2 regions of the Aquabacterium sp. TM01 genome follow, and region 1 is predicted to be linked to the other one. Evidence: predicted binding sites of a transcription regulator. Region 1 holds the regulator's gene; the other holds the start of a gene.
The links. The regulator sigma-54, encoded in region 1, starts transcription at its own class of promoters, with help from an activator protein. The targets are predictions, from matches to a motif close to TGGCANGNAANCTGCTTT.
Positions count from the first base shown of each region.

Region 1 (7,946 bases):
CCAACCTGGCCCTGCTCACCGCCGACACCGAGCTGGCGCTGATGACCCGTCTGGCCGAATTCCCTGGCATGCTCACGGCCGCCGCCCAGGGCCTGGCTCCGCACGATGTGGCCTTCTACCTGCGTGACCTGGCCAGTGCCTTCCACAGCTACTACGCGGCGGAACGTTTCCTGGTCGACGAGGTCGAACTCAGCCGTGCCCGTGTGGCTTTGCTGAGCGCGACCGCGCAGGTGCTGCGCAACGGTCTGTCCTTGTTGGGCGTCAGCGCGCCCAACAAGATGTAAACACCCTGGTGACCCAGAGAGGATCCCTCCCCATGACCAGTCCACGTGCCGCTCAGCGCGGCGGTTTTTTCCTCGGCATGATCGTCGGCCTGTTGATCGGGCTGGCGCTGGCGCTGGGGGTGGCCGTCTACATCACCAAGGTGCCGCTGCCCTTCATCGACAAGGTGCCCCAGCGCACCCCCGAGCAAGACGCGGCCGAAATGGAGCACAACAAGAGCTGGGACCCCAACAGCCCGCTGTACGGCAAGAACCCCGCCGTGCCGAAGGCCGTCCCGGTCGCCTCGGCCCCGTCGTCGGCGTCTTCGCCCGAACCCACCGAGGCCCCGGTCATCTCCGCCGAGCCGGCCTCGGCCGCCGCACCCGCTCCGGTGGCCTCCAAGCCGGCCCCAGCGGCCAAGCCTGCCAGCGCCGCCGCCTCCAGCGCCCGCAATCCCGCCGCCATCCTCTCGGGGGCGGCCCCCGTGTCCACCGCGCCGGCCGCTGACGCGTTGAGCTATCAAGTGCAGGCCGGCGCCTACGCCAGTCAGGCCGAAGCCGAACAGCAACGCGCCAAGCTGGCCATCATGGGCTTGGAGTCGCGCATCCAGGAGCGTGAGGTCAACGGCCGCACCATGTTCCGGGTGCGCCTGGGGCCGTACCCGCAAAAGGATGCGGCGGAAGAGGTTCGCATCAAGCTGCAAGCCGCTGGGGTGGAGTCTGCCCTGGTGCGCATCCAGAAGTAAGCCGGGGCGCTGCCCTCGTTGATTGCCGTGGCCTTCGGGCCGGACAGAAAGGACGCTAGATGAATCGCCGCGAGTTTTCGATCCATACCCTGGGCGCATTGGGTTTGAGTGTTGGCCTGCCCGGGCTGGCCCTGGCCCAAGGCGGCCCGGTGGAAGGCACGCACTACGTGCGCCTGGCCCAGGCCGCGCCGGTGTCGGCGCCCGCCGGTAAGGTCGAGGTCGTCGAGTTCTTCTGGTACGGCTGCGGCCACTGCTACAACTTTGAGCCCTCGCTGGCCGCCTGGGCCGACAAGCTCCCAGCCGACGTCGTGTTCCGCCGCGTGCCGGTGGCCTTCCGCGAAAACCCCTTCGGCAACCACCAGCGCCTGTTCTACGCGCTGGAGGCCATGGGCCTGGTCTCGACCCTGCATGCCAAGGTCTTCCGCGCCATCCACGCCGAGGGTCAGCCGCTGGACAAGCCCGAAGCCATCGCGGCCTTCGTCGCCCGTCACGGGGTGGATGCGGACAAGTTCATGGCCATGTTCAACTCGTTTGCCGTGCAGACCAAGTGCAAGCAGGCCCGCAGTCTGGCCGAGGCCTACAAGATCGACGGCGTGCCCACCCTGGGCATCGCCGGGCGCTATTTCACCTCGGTGTCGCTCAATGGCAACCACGAGCGCACCCTGGCGACCACCAACTTCCTGATCAACCAGTCCCGCAAGGGCCGTTGAGGCGGCACACAGGCGCGCAGGCGCAGGGAAATCGCGCTTCAGACGCGATTTCCCCCTGGTTCGTGGCTAAAATCATTGCAAATTCCATGCCGATGATGACGAACCCACTTTTCCCCTCCCTGACGTGCCGTTTTGCCCGCACTGCCGGTGCGCTGGCGCTGGCCTGTGGCGTCCTGTGGTGCGCCCCGGCCGTGGCGGAAAAGGCCGACCGTTTTCAACCGCTCAACTTCGCCGCCGATGCGGCCCGGGTGGAAGACAACCAGCGCTTGAACATCCTCAGCGGCAACGTCGAGATCACCAAGGGCACCATGGTGGTTCGCGCCGACCGTGTGGAAGTGCGTCAGAACCCCGACGGCAGCCAGACGGCCACTGCCATCGGTGGGCCGGGTGGGCGCGCCTTCTTCCGGCAAAAACGCGATGGGGTGGACGAGTCCATCGAAGGCGAAGCCGAGCGCATCGTCTACGACGGCCGCACCGAAATCATCCGCTTCACCTCGCGCGCCATCATGCGCCGCCTGCAGGGCAACACCGTCAACGATCAGGTCAGTGGGCCCGTCATCGTCTACGACAACAAGACTTCGGTTTTCCAGGTCCAGGGTGGCGGCAGCAGCAGCGGGGCCACCGGCCGCGTTCGCGGTGTGATCACCCCGCGCACCACGCCCGAGACCCCCAGCACCGAAGGCGCCCGTTGATGAACGCGCCGCTGGCTACGCCTCCGCGCAGCGAACTGCGCGCCGAGCACCTCAAGAAGCGCTACGGTGCCCGCACCGTGGTGCACGATGTGCATGTGGCCGTGGCCGCCGGCGAGGTCGTCGGCTTGCTGGGCCCCAACGGCGCCGGCAAAACCACCAGCTTTTACATGATCGTGGGCCTCGTGCCCGCCGATGCCGGCGAGATCACCATCGACGGCCAGCGCGTCGAGCGCCTGCCCATCCACCAGCGCGCCCGCCTGGGCCTGAGCTACCTGCCGCAGGAAGCCTCCATCTTCCGCCAGCTCAATGTCGAGGACAACATCCGCGCCGTGCTGGAGCTGCAGGTGGACGAGCGCGGCAAAGGCCTGAGCAAGGCCGTCATCCAGGAGCGCCTGGATGGCCTGCTGCACGAGCTCAGCATCGAGAAGCTGCGCACCAACCCTGCGCTGTCCCTGTCCGGCGGTGAGCGCCGCCGTGTGGAAATCGCCCGCGCCTTGGCCACCCAGCCGCGTTTCATCCTGCTCGACGAGCCTTTTGCCGGCGTCGACCCGATCGCCGTCATCGAGATCCAGCGCATCATCAGCTTCCTGAAGGCGCGTGGCATCGGCGTGCTCATCACCGACCACAACGTCCGCGAAACGCTGGGCATCTGCGACCGCGCCTACATCATCAGCGAAGGCAGTGTCCTTGCCGAGGGTAGCCCGGCCGACATCGTCCACAACGCCGAGGTCCGTAAGGTCTACCTCGGCGAGCACTTCCGCATGTGAGCGACCGGCGCCCATGAAGCCCTCCCTGCAGTTTCGGCTGTCTCAGCATCTGGCGCTGACCCCTCAGCTGCAACAGTCCATCCGGCTCCTGCAGCTGTCCACCCTGGAGCTGCACCAGGAAATCGAGCAGATGCTCGAACAAAATCCTTTCCTGGAGCCCGAAGACGACTTCGCCCCGTTGGAGACGGCCGCCTCGCTGGAGTTCGAGCGTCAGCGCAACGAACACAACAGCAGTGAAGACGCCGGCGCCGAGCGCGAAAGCTCGCCCACCGAGGCCGACACCAGCGGCATCGACACGGCCGAGATGGGCACGACCGAGCGCGACGACTGGGAAAACGGCACCGAGCGCGACGACTTCGACGGCATCAGTGAAAGCCCTGCGCGCCAAAGCCAGGGCGACGACGAGCTCGACCCGCTCGAGCGCAACAGCCTGTCCATCACCCTGCAGGAGCACTTGAGGCAGCAACTGCTGGGCACCCGCCTGAGCGACGAAGACATGGCTGCGGTCGACATGCTCATCGAGTCCCTCAACGAGGACGGCTACCTGGCCGACACGCTCGAAGACATCGCCGCCAGCCTCCTGCCCGACGAGCCGGACGAAGACACCCTCGACGAGTTGCTCTCGCGTCTGCGCTGTGCCCTGGGCTGGCTGCAGAACCTTGAGCCCGTGGGCGTGGGCGCACGCAACCTGTCCGAGTGCCTGTTGCTGCAACTGCGGGGCATGCCCGCCGAGCCCGCGCGTGACGTGGCCATGGCGATCTGCCGCGAGCACCTCGAACTGCTGGCCCGCCGCGACTTCAAAAAGCTCATGGCCGCCACCGGGGCCGACGAGGCCTTGCTGAAAGACGCCCAGAGCCTCATCGTCTCGCTCGAGCCCAAGCCGGGTCGCGCCTTCACCCGCGCCGAGGCCAACATCATCATCCCCGACGTCATCGTGCAGAAGGCCGGGCGCAGCTGGAAGGTCATCCTCAACCCGGACGTCATGCCCAAGCTGCGCATCAACGACTACTACGCCCAGGCTCTGCGCTCCAGTCGCGGTCCGCGTGGGGGCACAGCCAGCGAGGGGCACGCCAACCTCAACGCCCGCCTGCAAGAGGCCCGCTGGTTCGTCAAGAACATCATGCAGCGCTTCGACACCATCTTGCGCGTGTCGCGGGCCATCGTCGACCGGCAAAAGAATTTCTTCACCCATGGCGAAATCGCCATGAAGCCGCTGGTGCTGCGCGAAATCGCCGACGAACTCGGCCTGCACGAGTCCACCATCTCGCGCGTGACCACGGCCAAGTACATGAACACGCCGTTCGGCACCTTCGAGCTCAAGTACTTTTTTGGCTCCTCGCTCAACACCGAAGCCGGCGGCAATGCCTCCAGCACGGCGGTGCGCGCGCTCATCAAGCAGCTCGTCGCCGCCGAAGACCCCAAGAAGCCCTTGTCAGACAGCGCGCTGTCCAGCATGCTGGAAGAGCAGGGCATCCAGGTTGCCCGCCGCACCGTGGCGAAGTACCGCGAAGCCCTCAAGATCGCCCCCGCGAACCTGCGCAAGGCCCTCTGAGCGAGGACGGGACCGCGCCACGCCCCGGTGACCGGCGCGACCCGCCCACCCCGACCGGTGTCCCTGATCTGTCTTTCATTGCTCGTCCATGTTGCTTCGCCTCCAAGACCTGATCACCATGCTGCCCTGGCAAGACTGGGCCGCCCTGGCCCTGTTCGTGTTCGGCTGGATCGGCTACGCGCAATTTGCCAGCCGCCGCGCCCGCGTCGAGCGCACCCTGCTGTCCAGCACCAACCACTACCGGCGCCTGTGGATGCTCCAGGTCACCCACCGCGACCAGCGCATCGTCGATGCCGCCATCACCCAGAACCTCGCCAGCAGCCCGAGCTTCTGGGCCTCCACCACCATCCTGGTGATCGGTGGCTTGCTGGCCGTGCTCGGCACCACCGAGAAAGCCAGCGAGTTCGTTCGCGACCTGCCCTTTGCCGTGCGCACTTCCTTGCTGGTGCTCGACATCAAGCTCATCGTGCTGCTGTCTGTCTTCGTCTACGCCTTCTTCCGCTTCACCTGGTCCATGCGCGTCTACTCGTTCGGCGCCATTCTGGTGGGCGCCGCCCCCAACGTTGACGTCTTCAACGAAGGCGGCGCCGACCGCCAGGAGTTCGGCGACCGCGCCGGCAAACTCATGGGCATGGCCGCCGAAAGCTTTGCCGACGGCCTGCGGGCCTACTACATGTCCTTTGCGGTCATCGCCTGGTTGGTGTCACCGGTGGCCTTTGCGCTGGGCACCCTGGCTGTCCTCTGGATCCTGTATCGGCGAGAATTCCGCTCCGACGTGCTGGCCATCTTGCGCCCTTGACCGCGTTCTCTTTTCATTGCGACCCCATCATGCCCATCAAGCCCCCCCGCCGCCCCGTCGTGTCCCCGGCCACCGGACGCCCCTCGGGGGAGACGCGCGACCGCGCCCCTTCGTCCACCCGCTCACCACAGGGACGCGATCCACATGGCAGTGAGGCGCACGGAAGTGGCGCACAGGGACGTGCCTCATACGGGCGCGCTCCCGGCGGACGTGACCCGCACACACGCGACGCGGCCCGCTCTGACTCAGGCCACGGGTCTCGCCCAGCGTCTCGGTCGGCCTCTGACACCTGGCGAGGTGGCGATGATCGGCGTCATGGCCCCTCTCCCGGCGGCGCCGTGTGGGGTGCCTCTTCGCGACCGGCCCCCGTCCGCTCCGGCCCCCGCCCCGAGTCGCGTGACTTCGGCCAACGCCCCGTGCTTGCCGCCGATCGCCCGTCCGCCCTTTACCTGTCCTGCCCGTCCGGCGTCGAATCGCTGCTGGCCATTGAAGCCCGTCGCATCCTGGGCGCCGCCGCACAGATCACCGAGTCCCGTGGCGGCATCGAGGTGATCGCACCTGCCACCGCGTCCGCCGCCGAGCGACAGCACACCCTGCGCGACTACGCCATGCGCCTCAATCTCGAGAGCCGCCTGGCCCAGCGCGTCCTCTGGCGTGTCGCCTCCCGCGTCTACCGCCACGAAGACGACATCTACGTCATGGCCCGTGGCGTCAACTGGTCCGACTGGATCACCCCGCAGCACACCCTGCGTGTCGACGTCGTCTCGCGCCGCAGCCACCTCCAAAGCCTCAACTTCGCCGGCCTGCGCGTCAAAGATGCCGTCTGCGACGACCTGCGCGAACGCACCGGCGAGCGCCCCAGCGTCGACACCCGCTTCCCTGACCTCGGCCTGGTCCTCTACCTTGACGACCTCGATGCCATCCTCTATGTCGATACCTCCGGCGAAGCGCTCTTCAAGCGCGGCTGGCGCGAAGACACCGGCGAGGCCCCGCTGAAAGAAACCCTGGCCGCCGCCATGCTCGCCGCCGCCGACTGGCAAGGCCGTCCCGAAGACGGCGCCTTGCTCGACCCCTGCTGCGGTGCCGGCACCATCCCCATCGAAGCCGCCCAGATCGCCTGCGGCATCGCCCCCGGTCTGCAGCGTCGCTTCGCCTTCGAGCGCCTGCTGCCCTTCCGGGCTCATCAGGCCGACTGGCAGCGCCTGCGGCAGGCCGCCCACGACCGCCAGCACCCGCCCCGCGTCCCCATCTACGCTGGCGACGTCGCCTTCCGCATGACCGACTTTGCCACCCGCAATGCCGAGCGGGCCGGCGTGCGCCAGTACATCGAGTTCAAAACCGCCGACTCCCTGCAGCGCCCCGTGCCCTGCGAGCGCGGCGTGCTCATGTTCAACCCGCCTTACGGTGAGCGCATCGACACCAAAGGCTCCGTGCGCAACGCCTACCGCGCCCGCTCCGAAGCCGACGACGAGATGGGTGAACCCGCCCCGACGTCCCGCGCCGGTCGCGAGCAATTCCAGGACGATGAAGCCGCCACCTTCTTCCAGCGCCTGTCCTCCCACTGGAAGAAACAGTATCCCGGCTGGACCGCCTGGATTCTCAGCCCCGACATGAAGCTGCCCAGCGCGATGCGCCTCAAGGAAAGCCGCCGCGTCGTCATGTTCAACGGCCCCATCGAGTGCCGACTCTTCCGCTTCGACCTCGTTGCCGGCAGCAACAAACCCCGCGCTACCGCTCCGACGGATGCCGACGCACCGCCACCGTCCTCGCAAGGCGACTGAATCTGGTGGCGGTTATTGGCCACCCGATCTGGCCACACCTGACCAAGCCAGACTTCATCTGATGCCGGGAGGGCAAGGGTGCAGGTGGCACTCGAGCACACGAGCCCGGGGCCTGGTGCTGTGAGCTAATCGCTCAGGAATCATTGCTCGACGCAGGCGAGGCTGCAACGGACGGCCCCCCGGGCCAGGCTGGCAGCCCGCATGCCCCTGTTTCTGGGGCGCGCAAGGGCGATCCTGAGTGCCCAGCATTCACCGACAGTGTTCAAGCTGAGGCGTTCAATCAAGTGACCGGGCAACGCCACACTGGGACCGATGCGGTCAGTCGTCAGCCGCACAGCCACATGCACATGCCGCAGGGATACTGAATGAAAAGCAGCAAGCAGCGTCAAAGCCAACCACCGCCAGCCAGCCGGGCAACCGTCGTCAGTCCTCGAACTGCGCACCCAACACACTGAGCATGGCCAGCGGCGCCGTATCGGCGCGCAACACCCGCTTGCCCAGACTCACCGCCGACCAGCCTTGCGACAAAGCCAGCGCCTCCTCCTCGGCGCTCAGCCCCCCCTCCGGGCCACTCAGAAAGCACCAATCTTGCGGTGCACCCTTGAGACCCTGAGGTGCTGCGTTCGCCAGCCACGCCCG
Region 1 is NZ_AP046529.1:831-8,776, reverse strand. Features, by position in the region: gene argS (arginine--tRNA ligase) at 1-284, shown strand, start outside; gene AC3WW4_RS00230 (SPOR domain-containing protein) at 317-1,006, shown strand; gene AC3WW4_RS00225 (thiol:disulfide interchange protein DsbA/DsbL) at 1,066-1,716, shown strand; gene lptA (lipopolysaccharide transport periplasmic protein LptA) at 1,803-2,408, shown strand; gene lptB (LPS export ABC transporter ATP-binding protein) at 2,408-3,175, shown strand; gene AC3WW4_RS00210 (RNA polymerase factor sigma-54) at 3,189-4,727, shown strand; gene AC3WW4_RS00205 (DUF599 domain-containing protein) at 4,816-5,526, shown strand; gene AC3WW4_RS00200 (THUMP domain-containing class I SAM-dependent RNA methyltransferase) at 5,943-7,307, shown strand; gene AC3WW4_RS00195 (16S rRNA (uracil(1498)-N(3))-methyltransferase) at 7,731-7,946, opposite strand, start outside.

Region 2 (7,946 bases), 1.6 Mb from region 1:
GGCCATGTTGAACGTGGCGGGCAACAAGTCCGGCTGAATGGTCAAAGCCTGGCGGAAAGCCTCGATGGCCTCTTCCTTGCGTTGCTCGTTCATCAGGTCATTGCCGCGCTCGAAATGCGGTGTGGCCACTTCCAAGGGGGTTTCAGGCATGCGCACCTGGCCTACGTCTTCGGTCGCGATCAGGTAATTGGCCTGCGAGTGCGGGCTGTCGGCGTCCAGCAGTTCCATGTGGGCATGTGGCAGCACCGACACTGCAAACACCTCGTCAATGCCTGATGTGTACTCGACGTAGGACGCGACTTTGCCCGTCTTGATGTTGACCACCCAGACGCCACTGATGCGCTTGGGCAGGCGTGTGATGGGCAGGCCGCTGAACGTGGCGCTCTCTCGCACCTTGGAGAGGCCCACAAACGCAAAATCGCCCACGAAGTCCAGCCCACGGGTGAATCCAGGTAGGCTGGCCACCTCAATGACCTGGCGGGTGTCAAAGTCGTAGCGCGACAACGCCCCCTTGCCTGACTCCAGCAGCCACAACTGTCCTTGGTGCCAGCGCGGTGAATGGGGCATGCTCAGGCCTTCGGCCAGCACCTCATTGTTCTGGATGTCCATGAGGATGCCGCCATCAGCCTTGTTGGCGCGCCAGCCCAGTGGCTCGTCCGTTCGGCCCAGCGCCGTCACATAGCGCGGCACGCCGTCGCGGGCACAAAAGCCGTTCAGGTGGCATTTGTCGAGCGGCTGCAGCAGGGTGATGAATGGTGGCTTCCACACCGGCTTGAAGCTCAGGTTGGGGCCCATCACGCACAGGCAGGAAAACTTCGTGTTCACGAAGTACAGCTTGTCTTGGCACAGCGCCATTTCGTGGATGTCGATGTTGCCGGTGTAATGGATGCTCTGTGGCAGGTAACACGCATCAAAGGTCCCCAGCTTGGGCGCCACTGCACTGAAGTTGGCAAACTGGTAGATGCCGTGCCCCAGTCCGGCCCACAGGCGCCCGTCTTGCGCATACATGCCCATGGGACGGGGAAACTGCTTGTAGCGCAACTCGAACTGTCCCTCGCGCGCGCCCATCAGCATGAGCTTGCCACTCTGGTAGGTGCTCATCACAATCGTGGCCTTCAGACGCTGAAGCAATTCCACGATGTTCATCGCATAGGTGAAATCGATGTTCTGAATGGCCGGTGCAGGGGCACTGCCCGCATTCTGGTTAGATTGGATACTCATGAAACCATGATCGCAAAAAAAGAAGCCTCGTTTCCGAGGCTTCTGTGGTCAAGGGTAAAACAGTCAGAACTTCAGGCTGTATGTGGCCGAAATCCCATTGTTCTTGAACCCGCCGCCTTGCCCTTGATGGGACACTGACACGTTGAGTGAGCTCACCGCACTGACGCGACGCTCAAACCCCAAACCCAGCTCGTAACTGGTGAGGCCGTTGTCAGCACTGCGCGTTGCATACTTGACCCCCGGCGCACCTTCAAATGAGGTGTTCACGATCATCGCATTGCTGCGCGTGTCACGGCCCAGCTTCACGTGACCCAGCAGTTTCGACTGCGTATCCAGGGCATATTGAATGCCGGCACCAATGCCCAAAGTGGTTTGCGAGCGGCTGAAACCGTCCACTTGTTGGTTCACCGACGAGCCTGTCTCCTTGTATGACGGGGTCTTGAAGTGCCGGTAAGTGACCGACACCGTGGGTTGCACCAACAGGCGCTCGGATACCTGCACATCATGCTGCACCTTCAGGTCGACGTTCAGAACCTTGGCGGTGTAGCTGCCGCGAGCTGTTTCGCCCAGCAATTCGATGGCGCGCGACGTGTCAGTGTGCTGCTGCGTGTAGCCACCCTGGAACAGGAACTGCGTCTTGTCGCTCAGCGCCAGGTTGCCATACACCAGGCCCGTGATCACGTCGATGTCGGCCTTTTGGGCGACGCTGCTCATGTCCACATCGGCGTTGGTGTAGAACAAGGCCACGCCCAGCTTCTGGTTGCGGCGGTATTCACCGTCAAAGCCCAAGCCGACCCCCCCTGTCTTCAGGTTAAAGCCCGAGAGACTGCCGCGATCATCCTGCTTGCCCCATGAGCCGTAAGGCTTGAACCACACCGTGCGGTTGGCCAGCAAGGGATCGCCCGAGTTCAATCCGCTGGCACCCAGCATGTTGATGCTCTGGCGCTGACCCACAATGTTTTGAACGTTGTTGGCCACAACTGCACCGACCCCCACCGCCGTGGTGGTGACCGCGGGCGTGAAGGAGTTGACCGCGCCCGCCACGGCGGCATCGGTGGGCAGTGCGTTCAAGGCGGCAAACACGGGGTTCATGGCCGGAGACGCACCGGCATCCTGAATGGCTTGCAACGCTGCAGCCGCCGAAACGGCATTCGCATTGCCACTGCCAGCGATCGTGGCGTCCACAATGGTGGTGCCTTGAACCACATTCAAGTCAATGTTGTTGCCGTCTTGCACGAACTCGAAATTGAGCAAGGCCGAGTTGTCAGTGACCACGGGCGTGGCATTGAGGGTCAGGGTGTCACTCGCCACCACCACGTTGTCCAAGGTCTGCCCGACCAGCAAACCTTGGTTGGTGGAGGCCGCCAACACGTTCACGTTGATCTTGGAACCCGCGTTGAAGGTCGCGGTTTCTGTATTGAGCTGTGAGTGCGTGGTCGTCGTGCCATCCGTCAACAGCCCGATTTCCAAGGTGCCGCTGTTGACGAAGTCACGCACAAAAGCCGATGCGTTGTGCGGCAGGCTGATGGTGCCGGCGTTGTTGAGCGTGCCACCAGTGACAAGATTGCCGTTCAGCTTGCCCGTGGCGGTGTTGTGGATCGTCGCGGAGGAATCGTTGTAGATCGAATAGGCGCGCCCGTCTGCGGCGCCATTGATGGTGGCGGTGATGGTGCCGCTGTTCGTGATGTTGGCAGTGCTGTCCCCATTGCTGACGATGATGCCGGTAGCCCAGAGGTTGGCAGTGGCCGGGCCTTGGGTGTTCACTGTGATCGTGCCGGAGTTGGTGATGGAGGCGTTGTCACGCAGTTCGTTCAACCGCATGCCCGTTGCGCGCGCGTAGGCCAAGTCACCTGCAGTCGCGGTCACGGTCAGCGTGCCGCTGTTGGACACACTGGACGAGTCATTCACTTCGTCGAAATCCATACCCGTAGCAACGACATAGGCGTTGTCCCCACCTGTGGCAGTGACGGTCAGCGTGCCGCTGTTGGACACACTGGACGAGTCATGCAGATCGTCGGCATTGATACCCGTGGCAGAAGAGGTATAGGCGCTGTCCCCGCCTGTGGCAGAGACAGTCAGCGTGCCGCTGTTGGACACGCTGGCCGAGCTATACAGATCGCCGACATTGATACCCTTGGCATAGACATTAGCGTGGACCCCACCTGTGGCAGTGGCCGTGACGGTCAGCGTACCGCTGTTGGACACAGTGGACGAGTCATACAGATCGCTGACGTCGATGCCCGTGGCTTGAACACCTGCGTCGACCCCACCTGTGGCAGTGACGGTCAGCGTGCCGCTGTTGGACACACTGGACGAGTCATACAGATCGCCGACGTCGATGCCCGTGGCCTGGACACCTGCGTCGTCCCCACCTGCGGCAGTGACGGTCAGCGTGCCGCTGTTGGACACACTGGACGAGTCATACAGATCGCTGACATCGATACCCGTGGCATAGGCAACAGCGTTGTGCCCAACAGTGGCAGAGACGGTCAGCGTGCCGCTGTTGGACACAGTGGATGAGTCACTCAGGTCGCTGACATCGATACCCGTGGCATAGACACCAGCGTAGTTCCCACCTGTGGCAGTGACGGTGATCGTTCCCGCGTTGGTGATGAAAGAGTCGGTTGACAGGTCAGCACCGCTGAATCGCACGCCGAAGGCCGAGCCTCCGGCCGTGCTGCTGGCGGTGATCCTCCCCGCAGTCTCGTTGTTGATGTTGGTCAAGCCGCCTTGATTGCTGATCTCAATGGCGGTGGCGTCGCCTCCTGAGGTGGCAGAGATGGTGCCGCGATTGGTGAGAGTGAGGTTGCCTGTTCCGAAGTAGGAATCGTCAGTTGCAATGTAGACAGCGCTGATCGGAGCGCTGATGCTCGCACTGGCGCTGATCGTCCCAGCATTGGTGATTTCGGTCGAATTGGCGTTGTCGTCGGAATTCGACACCGAGACCGCCGGAGCGTCCGTTGCTTGCACCGATCCCGAGGCAGTGACATTGAGGGTTGCGAGGGAGAAATTGTAGGCGCTCTGGGTGCCGGTGACCGCGGTGTTGATCGTCGTCGGGGTGAAGTTGTAAAAAGCGACTGCCATGACCGGGGTCGCAGAGGCCCCCAGCGCGGCCAGGACGGCGGCCTGCAGCGTCGAACGTCGCAGGTCCAGCAACCGCCCTCCCACCGCTGCGCCGGTCACGGCGATGCTCTTGGTCTTGCCACGGCCTTTCGCCATTTCGGCCACCGCTTGCCACACGCCCGTGGTGGCGTTCCAGACGACGCGGTACATGCGGTTCATCGATCCGTTACTGCTGTTCATGCTCTAAAGCCTTGTTGAAGTGAGGGTGTTTTATTAACCTTACAAATGTTATTACAACTTAATCGTTTGTAACGATCTGTATTAAGCATTGAGCAGTGCGGTGGTGGTAAATTTGCTACTTTTGTTTGCTGCAGCTCCGGTTTTCTGGTGTTTTCGGACGCCACCCAAATGCTGTCGATCGTTGGGTGCAACGCTCAGTTTGATTTTTGATGCGCGGCGAAAAGGTTTCGCATTTACGAAGCAGTCAATACGTCCGCTTTCGGAGCAAAAAGCCAGGCGGTCGAGAAAACCGCAGATATGAGCGTTAACCGAGTCCGGTTCCCGCCAAGCGGACGCCAAAGCCAATGAACAGGCCCCCGACACCGCCCGTGCACACGGCGGCCAGTCGGCGTTGGCGCTGAAACAAACCGGACAGATGGCTGCCGCCCAGAATGAGCGCGGACAGGTACACCATGCTGCAGGCCTGAACAATCGCACCCAGGATCAGGAACGACAGCCACGGACGGGCGTAGGTCGGCGACACGAACTGGATGAAGAAGGACACGAAAAACAGGATCGCCTTCGGATTCATGAGGCTAATGAGCAGCGCCACCTGAAAGGGCTTGCCGCTGGCCGGGGCAGCGCGGGGGGCGCTCACTGTCTTGTTTTGCCACTGTGTGAAGCCGGCACGCAAGAGACCCAAGCCTAAAAATGCGAGATAGGCGGCGCCTGCATACTTCAGGCCGACAAACAGCGCCGGGTGGGTCTGGAACAGCGAGGCCACGCCCGTGGCGGCCAGGGTCATCAGAATCAGGTCACCCATGAAAATGCCCAACGCACCACGGTAGCCCGCGACCATGCCTTGTTGCGATGCCACGCTCATGACGTACAGGGAGTTGGGGCCCGGCAAGAGCACGATGAAGATGGTGCCCAGTACGAAGGTGGTGAGATCGGTGATGCCGTAGACCATGGAGCGCGGATGCAGTTGCTGGATGTCTGACTCCGGCATGGTAATCGGAGCAACGCGCACCGCTTTTGTGCGGCTGGCTGATCGGACCCAGGATGGGGCGCTGCGTTGCGGTGCGCTTCGCGAGCTGCACGGCCTGCCGGTCGCGTTGTCGGCGGGCACGCATGTTGCTTACTCCTTCGCGTGCCCGCAGGTAGCGTCGCCTCAGCGCACAGACATGGTTTCCGCTAACGACGGCGGGCATCAGTTTGATGCGCAAGATCCATGCAGGCAGCTCGGCTGCCCGGTCCCCTTTTTTGCTTTCTGGTCTCCTGGGCAGGCTTGAGCACATCTGCTCGTTTGCCCGGAGAGCCACGGCTGTCGCCTGACCGAGTGGGCGACACCGCCCCTAACGCGTCGCAGGAGTGCATATGAAAATCGTCGTCGTTGGCCACGGCATGGTGGGTCACAAGTTTCTGGAGAGCCTGTTTGAGGCGGGCCTGCAGAACGTCGAGGTCACGGTGCTGTGCGAAGAACCCCGCCCGGCCTATGACCGAGTGCACCTCTCTGAGTACTTCGCCGGCAAGTCGGCCGAAGACCTGTCCGTGGTCGAACCCGGCTTCTTCGAGCGCACCGGCTTCACACTGCGTCTGGCCGCTCGCGCCGTGGCCATCGAACGCCGCGACCGCACCGTCACCACCGCCGACGGCGAGGTGCTGCCCTACGACAAGTTGGTGCTGGCCACCGGTTCTACGCCCTTCGTGCCCCCGATCCCTGGGCGCGACCGCGACAAGTGCTTCGTCTATCGCACCATTGAAGACCTGAAAGCCATGAAGGTGGCAGGCGCCAAATCCCGCACCGGCGTGGTGGTGGGCGGCGGTTTGCTGGGCCTGGAATGCGCCAAGGCCCTGCGCGACCTCGGCCTGCAAACCCATGTGGTCGAGTTCGCGCCGCGCCTGATGGCCGTGCAGGTGGACGAGGGCGGGGGCCGCATCCTGCGCCACAAAATCGAGGCGCTCGGAGTGAGCGTGCTCACCAGTCGCAGCACAGTGAAAATCGTGGACGGGGCCGAGCACCGCCACCGCATGGTCTTTGAAGATGGCAGCTACCACGAGACCGACATGATCGTGTTCTCGGCTGGCATCCGTCCGCGCGATGACCTGGCCCGCCAGTGCGTGCTGGCCATCGGGCCGCGCGGGGGCGTGGTCATCGACGACCACTGCCGCACCAGCGATCACCACGTCTACGCCATTGGTGAGTGCGCGTCGTGGAACGAGCAAACTTTTGGTCTCGTGGCGCCCGGCTACGACATGGCCCGCGTGGCCGCACGTCATATCGCGGGTGATGCGCAGGCCGCGTTCACCGGCGCTGACATGAGCACCAAGCTCAAGCTCATGGGCGTGGACGTCGCCAGCATTGGCGATGCCCACGGCAAGACGCAGCATAGCCGCAGTTTTCATTACAACGACGACATCCATCAGGTCTACAAGAAGATCGTCGTCAGCGAGGATGGCAAGAAGCTGTTGGGTGCCGTGCTGGTCGGCAACGCCGATGAATACGGCACCTTGCTGCAGATGGCGCTCAACGGCATTGCCTTGCCCGACAAGCCCGAGTTCCTGATCCTGCCTTCCAGCGATGGACAGGCCAAGCCAGGCCTCGGGGTGGATGCCTTGCCCGACACGGCCCAGATCTGCTCGTGCAACAGCGTCAGCAAGGGGCAGATTTGCGCGGCCGTGGGGGAGGGCGTCACCACCATCGCCGACTTGAAAGCCTGCACCAAAGCGGGCGCCACCTGCGGCGGCTGTGTGCCCCTCGTCACCCAGGTGATGAAGGCCGAAATGAGCAAGCGCGGCATGGCGGTCAACAACCACGTCTGCGAGCACTTCGCCTACTCGCGCCAGGAGCTTTACCACCTGATTCGCGTGGGCAACATCCACACCTTCGACGAACTGCTGGCCAAGCACGGTCAAGGCCTGGGCTGCGACATCTGCAAGCCCACCGCCGCCAACATCCTGGCTTCGGTCTGGAACGACTTCGTCCTGAAGAAAGACCTGGCCAGCCTGCAAGACAGCAACGACTACTTCCTGGGCAACATTCAGAAAGACGGTAGCTACTCGGTCGTGCCCCGCATGCCCGGCGGCGAGGTCACGCCCGACGGCCTCATCGCCGTGGGCCAGATTGCCAAGAAGTACGGCCTGTACACCAAGGTCACTGGGGGGGCGCGAGTGGACATGTTCGGCGCGCGCGTCGAGCAACTGCCCCTGATCTGGGAGGAACTGATCGCGGCGGGCTTCGAGTCCGGGCACGCCTATGGCAAGTCCCTGCGCACGGTCAAAAGCTGTGTGGGGTCGACGTGGTGCCGCTACGGCGTGGGCGACAGCGTGGGCCTGGCCGTCGAGCTGGAGAACCGCTACAAGGGCCTGCGCGCGCCCCACAAGATCAAGTTCGGCGTTTCGGGCTGTACCCGCGAATGCGCCGAGGCGCAGGGCAAGGACAT
Region 2 is NZ_AP046529.1:1,625,909-1,633,854, forward strand. Features, by position in the region: gene AC3WW4_RS07560 (TIGR03032 family protein) at 1-1,221, opposite strand, end outside; gene AC3WW4_RS07565 (autotransporter domain-containing protein) at 1,285-4,524, opposite strand; gene leuE (leucine efflux protein LeuE) at 4,829-5,512, opposite strand; gene nirB (nitrite reductase large subunit NirB) at 5,881-7,946, shown strand, end outside.
Region 2: nirB (nitrite reductase large subunit NirB) is a predicted target of sigma-54. The motif match lies at 5,627-5,644, and genes of this name have one in related genera.